3 regions of the Mesorhizobium sp. M0938 genome follow, and region 2 is predicted to be linked to each of the others. Evidence: predicted binding sites of a transcription regulator. Region 2 holds the regulator's gene; each other region holds the start of a gene.

The links. Region 2 encodes LexA, which represses DNA repair genes until DNA is damaged. Its sites were predicted from a motif close to TGTTCNNNNTGTGTTCNG; they were not measured.
Region 1: a site for LexA is predicted at 1,378-1,395, ahead of parE (DNA topoisomerase IV subunit B). Genes of this name have one in related genera too.
Region 3: a site for LexA is predicted at 1,343-1,360, ahead of NKH73_RS13875 (ATP-dependent helicase). Genes of this name have one in related genera too.

What each region holds. Positions count from the first base shown of each region.
Region 1 is NZ_JAMYNS010000004.1:458,912-462,119, reverse strand. Features, by position in the region: gene parE (DNA topoisomerase IV subunit B) at 1-1,307, opposite strand, end outside; gene NKH73_RS09860 (GGDEF domain-containing protein) at 1,568-2,737, shown strand; gene gcvP (aminomethyl-transferring glycine dehydrogenase) at 2,823-3,208, opposite strand, start outside.
Region 2 is NZ_JAMYNS010000004.1:16,344-19,551, reverse strand. Features, by position in the region: gene moaC (cyclic pyranopterin monophosphate synthase MoaC) at 1-242, shown strand, start outside; gene NKH73_RS07720 (molybdopterin molybdotransferase MoeA) at 242-1,447, shown strand; gene lexA (transcriptional repressor LexA) at 1,552-2,304, shown strand; gene NKH73_RS07710 (ComEC/Rec2 family competence protein) at 2,298-3,208, opposite strand, start outside.
Region 3 is NZ_JAMYNS010000006.1:407,758-410,965, forward strand. Features, by position in the region: gene NKH73_RS13870 (glucose/quinate/shikimate family membrane-bound PQQ-dependent dehydrogenase) at 1-1,152, opposite strand, end outside; gene NKH73_RS13875 (ATP-dependent helicase) at 1,401-3,208, shown strand, end outside.

The DNA of each region.
Region 1 (3,208 bases), 440 kb from region 2:
TCCTTTTCCTGGCGGCGGCGCACCCGTTCGTCGGCACGCGCGATCACCCATTCGAGCAGCTTCGAGGCTTCCTGCGGGTTGTCGGCCAACCAGTGATCGAAGGGATCGCGGATGGCGGTCTCAACGATCCTGATCGCCTCGATCGTCGCCAGCCTGTCCTTGGTCTGGCCGACGAATTCCGGCTCGCGGATGAATACCGACAGCATGCCGGCCGCCGAGATCATGACGTCTTCCGAGGTAACGATCGAAGCACGCTTGTTGCCGACCAGATCGGCATAGGCGCGCAAGCCTCGCGTCAAGACGTTGCGGAAGCCGGCCTCGTGCGTGCCGCCTTCGCCGGTCGGAATGGTGTTGCAGTAGGAATTGAGAAATCCGTCGCCGCCGAACCAGGTCACCGCCCATTCGAGGGAGCCATGGCCGCCTTGCCTGTCGCTCTTGCCGGCGAAGATTTCGCGAGTGACCTGGAATTCGTCGCCGAGTGAGGCTTTCAGATAATCCTTGAGGCCACCTGGAAAATGGAACTCGGCCTTGGCCGGCGTCGTGTCCTTCTCCTTGATCAGCGAGGGGTCGCAGGTCCAGCGAATCTCAACGCCACCGAACAGATAGGCTTTCGAGCGCGTCATGCGGTAGAGCCGCGCTGGCTCGAAAGCAGCACCCTTGCCGAAGATCTGCTCGTCGGGATGGAAGCGGATTTTGGTGCCGCGGCGGTTATGCACCTCGCCGAGTTGCTCCAGACCGGTCACCGGAACGCCGCGCGAAAAACGCTGGCGGTAGAGCTGGCGGCCGCGTGCGACCTCGACCTCGAGATGGTCCGACAGCGCGTTGACGACGGAGACGCCGACGCCGTGCAGGCCGCCCGAGGTCTCGTAGACCTTGCTGTCGAACTTGCCGCCGGAATGCAGCGTCGTCATGATGACTTCGAGTGCCGGCTTCTTGAATTTCGGGTGCGGATCGACTGGAATGCCGCGACCATTGTCGGTGACGGCCAGATATCCGTCGGCGGAAAGCTCGACATCGATGAAGGTCGCATGGCCTGCCACCGCCTCGTCCATCGAATTGTCGATGACCTCGGCGAACAAATGATGCATCGCCTTGTCGTCGGTGCCACCAATATACATGCCAGGCCGGCGCCGCACCGGCTCCAGCCCTTCGAGAACCTCGATGTCGGCGGCGCTATAGCTCTCACTGCCGTCGCGGGATGCCGGGCGCTTCGCCGCCTGCACCAGCGGGTCGGCCGGGCGCGCGGCGGCGCGAACCGGTTGCGGCTGCTTGTCCATCGTGCCGAAAAGATCGTTATTGTCGTCCATGCTGGTCCTGGATTCCGATGCTGCGAATCACCACCCGATACTGCCACGCTTTTTGCGGGCAGGCGACGGAGGTTCCTGTTACGTTCGAGGATAGAGCCTCTTACTGCAAAACCATTCCACAACCAAGCGGCAGCTTGGCGCATCGACGCTTTGTAAACCTTGTCCGAAGGTTGCGCCGGAAGGTTGGCCGAAAAACGGTATCAGCGCACTGCCGCTGACCTAGAATGCAGCGGAACTCCTGAAGAGGCTGCCGCTTACGCATGTTGGATTACAGTTCGCTCCTGCTCGCGGCGGCGCTGTCGGGCACGTGCCTCAGCATCACCATGTTTGCGATCTGGTTCACCGCGCCACAGGCACGCTCTATGCTGACGGTGGCGTGCGGCATTCTTGTGCTCGTCGTGCATGTGGTCTTGTTTTGGCACTATGCCAGGGGTCCCAGCCCCTGGCTTTGCCAGATTGTGCTTGCGCTTCTCAGCCTGGGCTTCCTGATCCTGTGCCTGTCGGCCATGCAATATCTCGGCATGCGCGACTATAGGCGCGCGGTTCTGCCGACACTGGCTGCGATGGCCGTTTGCGCGGGCGCGACGTATCTCGGGTTTGACGGTGTCGGCTTCATCATCACCTACACGACGGTAACCGCGCTGCTCCTGGCTATGGGAGTGATTTTCTGGATCAAAGGGGATCATGACAGCCGGATATTGCTGGTCGTTTCGTTCCTGAGCGGCGTCTGTGCGCTGTCCTTCGGACTTTGCGGCGCGGTCCTGCTGGTCAAGGGCCAATGGGTGCTCGGCATTGCGCCCGACAACTGGGCCGAACGGTTGAATTCCGTCGTGGCGGTCGCCTGCATGACCGGGCTCGGTGCTTTGACGCTCTCGCTCCACCATTTGCGGGCGCAGATCGAATTAAAGGCCGAGACCATGACCGACCCACTGACCGGGCTGATGAACCGGCGGGCGTTAACGGCATTCTACGGTGAACGGGTTTTCGGTCCGTTCATGTCCGTCGCCATATTCGACCTCGATCATTTCAAGAGGACGAACGACGTATTCGGTCATCCCGTTGGCGATCAGGTTCTGCGCCGCTTCGCCGCTGTCATCAGGAAATACGCCAGGACCGGGGTCGACGCCTTCCGGCTGGGCGGCGAGGAATTCGTGCTGGTCATGTCTCGGATGACGGAAGACAAGGCTTATGACATTGCGAGCAAGATCAGCGTCGCCTTCGGCACGGAAGTCGTCGCCACCCAGCTTGGTCCGTTGCGTAGCACAGTCAGTGGCGGCATCGGCTTTGGCGGGACAGACGGCACCAGTCTCGACGATGTGCTGGCCGAAGCCGACGCGGCACTCTATGCGGCAAAGCGCGCCGGTCGAAATCGCGTCGTCGCCCAGAACAAGGCGAGCAAGGCCGACGCGCCGGCCTTACGTTCTGCCTGATTGAGGCTTCTATCTTAGCTTAGACTCTTGCCCGAAAACCGGATTCCACTTTGTGCTGCGCTGACCTTCGGTTCGGGATTATGGTCTACTCCGCCGCCCCCAGATATTCCGACAGCGGCGGGCAGGAGCAGACGAGGTTGCGGTCGCCGGCGACATTGTCGATACGCGATACCGGCGGCCAGTATTTGGCTGATGTGTCGGCGTCGCCGGCCGGATAAGCCGCCTCCAAACGCGAATACGGGTGGGTCCACTGGGCCGCCAGTGCCTCGGCGGCGGTATGCGGCGCATTGACCAGCGGATTGTCGGCCAGGGGCCATTCGCCTTTCGCCACCTTGGCTGCCTCGCCCGATATCGCGATCATCGCTTCGCAAAAGCGGTCGAGTTCGCCCTTGGGTTCGGACTCGGTCGGCTCGACCATTAGCGTGCCCGCCACTGGAAACGACATGGTCGGCGCATGGAAACCATAGTCGA
Region 2 (3,208 bases):
CCGTCGACATCGAACCGGACGCGACGCTGCCCGGCCTGAAGGTCACGGCGTTGGCCCGCGTCACCGGTAAGACCGGCGTCGAGATGGAGGCGCTGACTGCCGTCTCGGTCGCTTGCCTGACCATTTACGATATGGCCAAGGCGGCCGACCGCGCCATGGTGATCTCGGGCATTAGGCTGGTGGAAAAGACCGGCGGCAAATCCGGCGACTACAAAGCGGGCGCCCAGGGGACAGGCCGATAATGGCGCTGCTTCCGGTCGCCGAGGCGCTAGAGCGTCTGCTTGACGATGCTGCGCCCTTGCAAGCTGAAAGCATCGCCCTGATGGACGCCGCCGACCGCGTGCTGGCGGGGCCGCTCATGGCGCTCCGCACACAGCCGCCCTTCAACGCGTCCGCCATGGACGGCTATGCCGCGCGGGCCGAGGATGTCGCGTCAGTGCCGGCAACACTTTCGGTGATCGGCATGGCGCCGGCCGGACGCGGCTTTGCCGGAACAGTCGGCCCGACGCAGGCCGTGCGCATCTTTACCGGCGCGCCGCTTCCCGCAGGCGCCGATACCATCGTCATCCAGGAGAATGTCCGCGACCTCGGCGGCGGCAGCATCGAAGTGACCGCGCCGACGGTTGAAGGCCGCAACATTCGACGCCTCGGGCTCGATTTCTCGAAGGGCGACGTCCTGCTGGAGAAAGGTCGCCTGCTTGATCCGGCGGCGTTGTCGCTGGCGGCGTCGGCCAACCACCCGCAGGTCAGCGTGGTGAAACGGCCGCTGGTCGCCATCATCGCTACCGGCGACGAATTGCTGCCGCCTGGCAGCGAGCCTGGCCCCGACCAGATCATCTCGTCAAATGCCTATGGCGTCGCCGCCGCTGCTCGCTTGGTCGGCGCCGACGCGCTCGATCTCGGCATCGCCTCCGACCGCAAGGAGGCGATCGCCGCGCTGGTGAAAAAAGCGGTCGATGCAGGAGCCGACGTCATCGTCACGCTGGGCGGCGCCTCAGTCGGCGACCACGACCTTGTGCATGACGTGCTGACTGGCGAAGGCATGACGCTCGATTTCTGGAAGATCGCCATGCGACCGGGCAAACCGCTGATGTTCGGCCGGCTGGGCGACATCCGCTGCATCGGCCTGCCTGGCAATCCAGTGGCGAGCCTGGTCTGCACACAGCTTTTCCTGAAGCCGTTGCTTGCGCGGCTCGGCGGCCGCGCCTACCGGCAGGACATGCGTCAGGCGCGGCTCGGCGCCGCCATTCCGGCCAACGATCTCAGGCAGGACTATGTACGCGCGGTGGTGAAGGAAGACGCCGGCACGCTAACGGCGACGCCGTTCGGCATCCAGGATTCCTCGATGCTCAGGATGCTGGCCGACGCGAACGGGCTGATCGTGCGTGAGCCATTTGCACCCCCAGCCGCGACAGGCGCCGCCTGCAGCGTGCTGATGTTACGCTGAACAAACCGTCAACGCATTCATTAAACTTTAAACAGTTGCGGAACACAACTGGAACAGATAGTGTTTGTTCTGGGTTTGTTTTTCTGATTCTGTTGGGGGTCGCGATGCTGACACGCAAACAACATGAGCTGTTGATGTTCATCCACGAGCGGCTGAAGGAAAGCGGCATTCCGCCATCGTTCGACGAGATGAAGGAAGCGCTCGACTTGGCCTCCAAGTCGGGAATCCATCGGCTGATCACGGCGCTGGAGGAGCGCGGCTTCATTCGCCGGCTGCCCAACCGCGCTCGCGCGCTGGAGGTGCTGCGCCTGCCCGATTCGATCGCGCCCGGCCTCAATGCGGCGCGCAAATTCTCGCCGAGCGTCATTCAGGGCAGCCTTGGGCAGAGCAGCCATGGACAGGGCAGCCTCGGGCGGCAGATCAAGCCGGCGCCTTCACGCATGCCTGCGGCCGGCAACGACGACGACGTTGTCGCCACCGTCTCCATCCCGGTGATGGGCCGTATCGCTGCCGGTGTGCCGATCGATGCCATCCAGCACCAGACGCATTCGATCTCGGTGCCACCGGACATGATCACCGGCGGCGCGCACTACGCGCTGGAGGTCAAAGGTGATTCGATGATCGAGGCCGGCATTTTTGACGGCGATACGGTCATCATCCGCAACGCCGACACCGCCCAGCCTGGCGAGATCATTGTCGCCCTGGTCGACGAGGAGGAAGCGACCCTGAAGCGGTTCCGCCGCAAAGGCGCCTCGATCGCGCTGGAAGCCGCCAATCCGGCCTATGAGACGCGCATATTCGGGCCGGACCGGGTCAAGGTGCAAGGCAAGTTGGTCGGGTTGATCCGGCGTTACTGAACGGCAGCTTTCTTGGGTTTCTCAGGCTTGCGGTAAGGCGGCAGACCCCTCGCCTCGCGCGAAAATCTCCGCTGCTCATGCCAGGGCCTGTATGGCTGATCGACGGCAAAACGGATTTCTGCGCGCGTCGTCGCTGATAGCGGATCGAAGAAGACGGCAGCACTGCCCATGCGAGCGAGCTGGCGTTTGGTGACGACGAGAACCAGCGGGTTGCGGCAGGGATTATAATAGGCTGTGGCATCGTCGATGACGATCAAATCCGCAAAGCCACAGGCCGGCCGCGCGGTTTTGCGGTCGTCGGCGAGCGCGATGATGGCGCCGGACGGATGCCGGGCGATGCAGAGGCCGTCAGTGCAGTAAAAAGGCGCTCCCGGCGGCAGGTCGGCAGGGTCGGCGATGTCGAACCGCACGTCTCCTTTTTCAAATGTCTCCGGCTCGACAATGGTCGCTGAGGTCAGCGCATGTTTCCAATTGTCGGTTGTGAATTCGTTCGAACGCACTCGGTTGATGGCAAGTTCGCCGCCGCCGATCGGCAGCGCCACCAGATGTGCGTCCTCCGAGATCAGCACGTCGGGGGTGCGTGTCTCGGAAATCGTTAGCAGGCCGGCGAGCGCAAAGGGAAGTGCCGCAAGCCGCAACCATGTCGTCGCCATTGTGGCAATGACCAGGGCGACCGTCACCAGCAGAACCGACTGCAACGAAATCAGCCCGACTGCATCGACCGGCGAACGCTCGGAGATCCATCCCGATATTGCAATCATCGCCGTCAGCCCCTTGCCCATCATGTAGAGGAAAGGCCCGTCGAGGCCGAAAGGCATTGCCAAGGCGCTAACGACGGCCAGGAACATGACGACCGTGACGATCGGCATGACGGCCAGATTGGCGAACAGGCTGAGCGGCGAGA
Region 3 (3,208 bases), on a different contig from region 2:
GTGGGTATAGGTCTGGTCAGGTGCCAGCGGCGTCGTCTGGTCCGGATTGCCGGAATCCCAGTTCCAAATCAGGGCGCCGGTGTCGGCGTCGAAGGCGCGGATGACGCCGGACGGCTCCTCCGTCGAATAATTGTCGTTGACCGCACCGCCGACGATGATCTTGTTGGCGACGATCAGCGGCGCCGAAGTCGAATAATAATAGCCCGGCTTCGGATACGGCATGTTGGCGAGCAGGTTCAACGTACCGCCCTCGGCAAACGCGGGACAGACCTGGCCATTCGCGGCGTCGAGCGCGATCAGCCGGGCGTCGGATGTCGGCAGATAGACGCGTGCTGCACAAGGCTGGCCGGCGGCGATTTTGGCATCGGCGTAATAGGCCACGCCGCGGCACGTCTGGTGTTGGCGGTCCTTGTCCAGCGCGACCTTGGGGTCGAAGCGCCATTTCTCCTTGCCGCTCGCGGCATCTATGGCAATGGCGAAATTATGCGGCGTGCAGATGTAGAGCGTATCGGCGACCTTCAGCGGCGTCACCTGATAGGTTGTCTCAGTGACGTCGTCGGGCCCTTTCACATCGCCGGTGCGATAGGTCCAGGCCGGCTGCAAATTGGCAACGTTCTCGGCGGTGATCTGGTCGAGCGGCGAATAGCGCTGGCCGTATTGGGTGCGGCCGTAATAGTGCCATTCGCCCGCTGGCACGTTGCCGCCGAGGTCGGCCGTCGGCGTCACATTATCGGTATTGAGTTGGCCGGCGATATCCTTTGGATCGGTTGTCATCGAATAGCCGGCGACGGCAAGCGACGCCAGCACCGCGAGGATCAACGGCGCGCGCCCGTCAGGGCCGGTGAGCCCGCGCCGCGCCCACGGCGTCAATAGCCACAACGCGATAAGCACGATGATGCCGCCGCGCGGACCAAGTTCCCACCAGTCGAAGCCGATTTCCCAAACCGCCCAGCAGAGCGTGCCGATGACGATCGCCGCATAAAGCCACAGCGCCAAGGATTTGCGCCTGTAGAACAGCCAGCCAGCGAGGAGGAAGGCGATGCCGATAATGACATAATACCAACTGCCGCCCAGCGAAGCTAACCAGATGCCGCCGCCACCGAGCACCAGGCCGACGAGGAGAAGGATGAGGGAGGTGATGACGACAGCCAAGATGATACTCCTTCGACTGGTGCGCTTCGCAGCGTCAATGGGCAACCCGGCATTGCGCTCCTGCCCCGGGCACAACTTTCTCCGGCCCGCCGTGCCTGTCAAGCAAGCTGCGCGTTTTAGGCGTAGACCCACAGCAAGCCCAGTGTTTTGCGTCGCGGGCCCATGCAGGCTGTGGGTCTACGGCCGGACAGAGAACAAAACGGAGACACTTCTGGCGTTTCGCTGCCGAATCACTACATTCGGGGGCGATGTCCGGCTTTTCGGAAGATATGCCTTTTTTTGACGAACCGAACGCGCGGCCCTCGGCCCCGTCGGGCATTGCTGCGCGCGCCATGGCTGCCCGCAGCGGCCACAACAACGCGCCCGATTATCTGAACGGGCTCAACCCCGAGCAGCGGCTGGCGGTGGAAACCACCGAAGGCCCGGTTCTGGTGCTGGCCGGCGCCGGCACCGGCAAGACGCGCGTCTTGACCACCCGCATCGCCCACATCCTCGCCACCGGCAAGGCCTTCCCCTCGCAGATCCTCGCCGTCACCTTCACCAACAAGGCCGCGCGCGAAATGAAGCAGCGCATCGGTTTGCTGATCGGCGAAGGCAATGTCGAGGGCATGCCGTGGCTCGGCACCTTCCATTCGATTGGAGTGAAGCTGCTTCGCAGACACGCCGAGCTTGCCGGGCTCAAATCCGACTTCACCATCCTCGACACCGACGACGTCGTGCGCTTGATCAAGCAGCTCATCCAGGCTGAAGGGCTGGACGACAAGCGCTGGCCGGCCAAGCAGTTCGCCCAGATGATCGACGGCTGGAAGAACAAGGGGCTTGGTCCCGCCGACATTCCCGAGGGCGATGCCCGCGCCTTCGCTAACGGCAAGGGCCGTGAGCTCTACAAGGCCTATCAGGAGCGGCTGAAAACGCTGAATGCCTGCGATTTCGGCGATCTTCTGTGCCACCCGATCCGCATCTTCCGCGCCAATCCGGACGTGCTGAAGGAGTACCACAAGCGCTTCCGCTATATTCTCGTCGACGAGTACCAGGACACCAACACCGCGCAGTACATGTGGCTGCGCCTGCTGGCGCAACGGCCGGGCGGGCAGCAACCACCACGAAGTGGCTCTCCGGGTGGTCGCGTCCCCTTTCTTTCCGGAGTTCCGGATAGAACGGAGGGGGGTAGCTATAGACCGGCAACTCCGAAGAACGAATCGGTTCCGGCCGAAGACCGCAAGCCCGACCGGGCGTCCGAGCCGTTGCGAGGCCCCCGCGGAGGGCCCGCGCCGGCAGGCGCGGAACAGCCCGTGAGCGAAAGCAAGGTAAATATCTGCTGCGTCGGCGACGACGATCAATCCATCTATGGCTGGCGCGGGGCCGAGGTCGACAACATCCTGCGCTTCGACAAGGATTTCCCCGGCGCCGCGATCATCCGGCTGGAGCGGAACTACCGCTCCACCGCCCACATCCTCGGCACCGCCTCCCATCTCATCGCCCACAATGAAGGCCGCTTCGGCAAGACGCTGTTCACCGAAAAGGTCGCAGAGGACGACGAGAAGGTGCATGTCCATGCCGCCTGGGACTCGGAAGAAGAGGCCCGCGCCGTCGGCGAAACCATCGAAGCCTACCAGCGGCAAAAGCACAATCTCAACGACATGGCCATCCTTGTCCGCGCGTCCTTCCAGATGCGCGAGTTCGAGGATCGTTTCGTCACGCTCGGCCTCAACTACCGCGTCATCGGCGGCCCGCGCTTCTACGAGCGCCTCGAAATCCGCGATGCGCTGGCCTTCTTCCGCATCGTCGCGCAAGGCGCAGACGACCTCGCCTTCGAGCGCATCGTCAATGTGCCGAAGCGCGGCCTTGGCGAGGCCACCATCCGCCAGATCCACGACACCGCGCGCGCGCTCCGCATCCCGATGCTGGAGGCCGCCGCCAAGCTTGCCGAGAGCGACGAGCTGAAGCCGAAGCCGCGCGCCGCACTGCGCGAGGTATCAGCCAATTTCGAGCGCTGGCAGAAGGCGCTGGAGACCACGCCGCACACCGAGTTGGCCGAGACCATCCTCGAGGAGAG